DNA from 2 places in the Pseudomonas anuradhapurensis genome. Region 2 is predicted to be linked to the other one. Evidence: predicted binding sites of a transcription regulator. Region 2 holds the regulator's gene; the other holds the start of a gene.

Region 1 (2,394 bases), 1.8 Mb from region 2:
TGCCCACCTTCCTCGCCCTGCTCACCAGCGCCCTGCTTGCTGGTCGCCCGCAGCGCTGGCTACAAGCCTTGGGCCATGGGATGTTCATCCTGCTGGCTATCGCCCTGGCACTGCACTGGCTGCCCGGTTTCAACGCAGCCAAGGTCATCGACAGCACCACTTTCAGCCCCGGCGCCCAACCTTTCACGATGTACCTGAACCTGGACAAACCGCTGATCGGCGCCTGGCTGCTGCTGGCCTGCCCTTGGCTGATCCTGTGGCGCAGCCAGGGCCTGCCGGCCAGTCTGCTGTGCGCCCTGCCCCTGACCCTGCTGGCCTGCCTGGGCGGGGCCTGGGCCCTGGGCATGGTTGCATGGGCGCCGAAATGGCCCGAACAAGCCTGGTTGTGGCTGCTGAACAACCTGTTGTTGGTCAGCCTGACCGAAGAGCTGCTGTTTCGCGGTTATCTGCAAGGCGGCCTGCAACGCCTGCTGCGCCATCAGGGGCTGGCGTTGCTCGCCGCCGCCACGCTGTTCGGCCTGGCCCACCTGGGGGCTGGCTGGCAGTGGGTATACCTGGCCACGCTTGCCGGAGTGGGCTACGGCTTGGCGTACCGCTGGGGCGGCTTGGCGGCAGCCGTGCTTTGCCATTTCGGCCTGAACCTGGTGCATTTCGCGCTGTTCAGCTACCCAATGCTGGCTCTTGGCTAGCTAATCGGTCATCATCTGACTTCTACGTCATTAATCCGCAGTAAAAACGCAATAATGACGCAAACAAGCTTGAACGTGCCCGGCGACTACCCCAGATTGCATAATGGCTCATTGCCATAGATCAAGCCTTGCAAATATTCACTCAATAAAACCAGGGCCTTGCCGATAGCTTTGGAAAGCCCTGCGGACTATCAACCCATGCGTAACAACCAGCCGATTACCCAGAGAGAAAGGACTTTCCCTGCCCAGCAGCGGTTGATCTCCACCACCAATGCCAAAGGTGTGATCACTTACTGCAACGATGCTTTCATCGAGATCAGTGGTTTCACCCGCGAGGAACTGACTGGCGCGCCGCACAACCTGGTGCGCCACCCGGACGTGCCGCCTGCCGTGTTCGCGCACATGTGGCAGACCCTCAAGCAGGGCCAGCCATGGATGGGCATCGTCAAGAACCGCTGCAAGTCCGGCGACCACTACTGGGTCAACGCCTACGTCACGCCGATCTTCGACAATAACCAGGTGGTTGGCTTCGAATCGGTGCGGGTCAAACCCACTGCCGAACAGATTCGTCGCGCCGAGGCGCTCTACCAACGCATCAACCAAGGCAAGCCGCCCGTACCACGCCGCGACAAGTGGCTACCGGTGCTGCAGGACTGGCTGCCGTTCATCCTGATCAGCCAGGTGGGCTTCCTGATCGGCAACTGGCTCGGCCATTCCTGGGGCTTCGCCCTGGCCGCCGGGCTTTCCGTCCCCCTGGGCCTGCTCGGCCTGGGCTGGCAGCAGCGCGGCCTCAAGCGCCTGCTGCGCCTGGCCGAACAGACCACCTCCGACCCGCTGATCGCACAGATGTACACCGACAGCCGCGGCGTGCAGGCGCGCCTGGAAATGGCCATGCTCAGCCAGGACGCGCGCATGAAAACCTGCCTGACCCGCCTGCAGGACAGCGCCGAACACCTCAGCGAACAGGCACGCCAGTCCGACGCCCTGGCGCACAAGAGCTCCTCGGGGCTGGAACGCCAGCGCGTGGAAACCGAACAGGTCGCCGCCGCTGTCAATCAGATGGCCGCCACCACCCAGGAAGTGGCCAACCACGTGCAGCGCACGGCCGATGCCACCCAGGAAGCCAACCGCCTGACCAGCCAGGGCCGGCAGATCGCCGGGGAAACCCGGGAAGCCATCGAGCGCCTGTCGGCTGCGGTGGGCGAAACCGGCCAGACGGTCACCCAGCTGGCCAAGGATAGTGACGAGATTGGTGGCGTGGTCGATGTGATCAAGGGCATCGCCGATCAAACCAACCTGCTGGCATTGAACGCAGCCATCGAAGCGGCGCGTGCGGGTGAAATGGGCCGTGGCTTTGCCGTGGTGGCCGACGAAGTGCGCCAGCTGGCACAGCGCACCGCTGAATCCACCGGGCAGATCCATGGGCTGATCGCCAAGCTGCAACAAACTGCCAGCAACGCCGTGCTGACCATGGAAACCGGCCACCGCCAGGCACAGGAAGGCGTGGACCGCGTGATGCAGGCCGACGAAGCGCTGGTGGGCATCAGCGAAGCGGTGGCCAACATCACCGACATGGCGACCCAGATTGCGGCAGCGACAGAAGAACAGACGGCGGTAGCGGACGAGATCAGCCGCAACATCAGCACCATCGCCCAGCTGGCCGACCAGACTGCCGAACAGGCCCAGCATTCGGCGCTGCTCAGCG
Region 2 (2,394 bases):
GGGTTGATGATGAAGCGTGTGCAAGGTAGCTATGCCAAGGGGTACGCAGAATTGCCCCACGTGTGGCCTGAGTCCCAGCGAGACAAGGTAAATAACAGACATGGGTAGCATGCATCCCGTACAGGTGATCGCCGTGACCGGTGGCAAAGGTGGCGTCGGCAAGACTAACGTTTCAGTGAACTTGTCTCTGGCGCTGGCCGAGCTCGGCCGCAGGGTCATGCTGCTCGACGCCGACCTGGGCCTGGCCAACGTCGACGTGTTGCTCGGCCTTACGCCCAAGCGCACCCTGGCCGATGTCATCGAGGGGCGCTGCGAGCTGCGTGACGTGATGCTGCAGGGCCCTGGCGGTGTGCGCATCGTCCCGGCGGCCTCGGGCACCCAGAGCATGGTGCACCTGGCCCCGGCCCAGCATGCCGGGTTGATCCAGGCGTTCAGCGAAATCGGCGACAACCTCGACGTGCTGGTGATCGACACCGCTGCCGGTATTGGTGACTCGGTGGTCAGCTTCGTCCGCGCGGCCCAGGAAGTGCTGCTGGTGGTGTGTGACGAACCCACGTCCATCACCGATGCCTATGCCCTGATCAAGCTGCTCAACCGCGACTACGGCATGAACCGCTTCCGCGTGTTGGCCAACATGGCCCAGAGCCCGCAGGAAGGGCGCAACCTGTTTGCCAAGCTGACCAAGGTCACCGACCGCTTCCTCGATGTCGCCCTGCAGTACGTGGGCGCCGTGCCGTATGACGAATGCGTGCGCAAGGCCGTGCAGAAGCAGCGCGCCGTCTACGAAGCCTTCCCTCGCTCCAAGTGCGCCCTGGCATTCAAGGCGATTGCGCAGAAGGTCGACAGCTGGCCGCTGCCGGCCAACCCGCGCGGTCACCTGGAATTCTTTGTCGAGCGCCTGGTGCAACCCACCAGCGCGGGACCCGTGTTATGAATGCGAGTGGTTTCAAGATGTACAGCCGAGCATCGAAAGACGCGCAGTACGAGCTGATCGAGCGCTACGCCCCATTGGTCAAGCGCATCGCCTACCACCTGTTGGCGCGGTTGCCGGCCAACGTGCAGGTCGAGGACCTGATCCAGGCCGGCATGATCGGCCTGCTGGAAGTGGCCAACAAGTACGATGCCAGCAAGGGCGCCAGCTTTGAAACTTACGCTGGCATTCGTATTCGCGGCGCCATGCTCGACGAAGTGCGCAAGGGCGACTGGGCGCCACGTTCGGTGCACCGCAACACGCGCATGGTCAGTGACGCGATGCGTGCCGTGGAGGCCAGAACCGGGCGTGACGCTAAAGATCATGAAGTTGCTGCCGAACTCCAGTTGAGTCTCGATGATTACTACGGGATCTTGAACGATACCCTGGGCAGCCGCCTGTTCAGCTTCGACGACCTGCTGCAGGACGGCGAGCACGAAGGGTTGCATGAGGATGGTGCCAGTGGTCAGGTCGAACCTGCACGTGGCCTGGAGGACGAGCGCTTCCAGGCGGCCCTGACCGAGGCCATCGCCAACCTGCCGGAGCGTGAGCGCCTGGTGCTGGCGCTGTACTACGACGAAGAGCTGAACCTCAAGGAAATCGGTGAGGTGCTTGGGGTCAGCGAGTCGCGAGTCAGCCAGTTGCACAGCCAGTGTGCCGCGCGCCTGCGCAGCCGCCTGGGCGAATGGCGGGCGCGTTGAACCCGGTGTCGTTGCAGTCGTTTTCCACGTTGTACCCAATTGATTGAATGCGTGCTCGGGGCCGAGCGCGTTAGAGACTGCTTGGAGGTCTACTTGAACAAAGACATGAAAATCCTCATCGTTGACGACTTTTCGACGATGCGGCGGATCATCAAGAACCTGTTGCGTGACCTGGGCTTCACCAACACGGAGGAGGCCGATGACGGCATCACGGCGCTGCCGATGCTGGAGAACGGCCACTACGATTTCCTGGTGACCGACTGGAACATGCCCGGCATGTCCGGCATCGACCTGCTGCGCAAGGTGCGTGCCAGCGACAAGCTGAAAGCCATGCCGGTACTGATGGTGACCGCCGAGGCCAAGCGCGACCAGATCATTGAAGCGGCCCAGGCCGGGGTCAATGGCTATGTGGTCAAGCCGTTCACCGCCCAGGTGCTCAAGGAAAAGATCGAGAAGATCTTCGAACGCGTCAACGGCTGAGTCTCGTCAGGGGGGCGCCATGGATTCATCACAAACGTCTTTGGGCGAGTTCGAGTCGACCCTGAAGAAGCATGCCCAGGAACTGGTCGCAAGCCTTGAGCACGGCCGGTTCGGCGAGGCGGTGCAGCTGATCCACGAGCTGAACCAGACCCGCGACCGCGGCCTGTACCAGGAAGTCGGCAAGCTCACCCGTGAGCTGCACAGTGCCATTGTCAGTTTCCAGATCGACCCGACCATGCCGCA

What was found. The regulator FliA, encoded in region 2, starts transcription of late flagellar genes. The targets are predictions, from matches to a motif close to CTAAAGTTTNNNNNNNNNNNGCCGNTAA.
Region 1: a site for FliA is predicted at 831-858, ahead of HU763_RS08545 (methyl-accepting chemotaxis protein). Genes of this name have one in related genera too.

Annotation. Positions count from the first base shown of each region.
Region 1 is NZ_CP077097.1:1,838,148-1,840,541, reverse strand. It holds gene HU763_RS08550 (CPBP family intramembrane glutamic endopeptidase) at 1-689, shown strand, start outside; gene HU763_RS08545 (methyl-accepting chemotaxis protein) at 888-2,394, shown strand, end outside.
Region 2 is NZ_CP077097.1:3,682,461-3,684,854, reverse strand. It holds gene flhF (flagellar biosynthesis GTPase FlhF) at 1-7, shown strand, start outside; gene fleN (flagellar synthesis regulator FleN) at 92-934, shown strand; gene fliA (RNA polymerase sigma factor FliA) at 931-1,671, shown strand; gene HU763_RS16935 (chemotaxis response regulator CheY) at 1,777-2,151, shown strand; gene HU763_RS16930 (protein phosphatase CheZ) at 2,171-2,394, shown strand, end outside.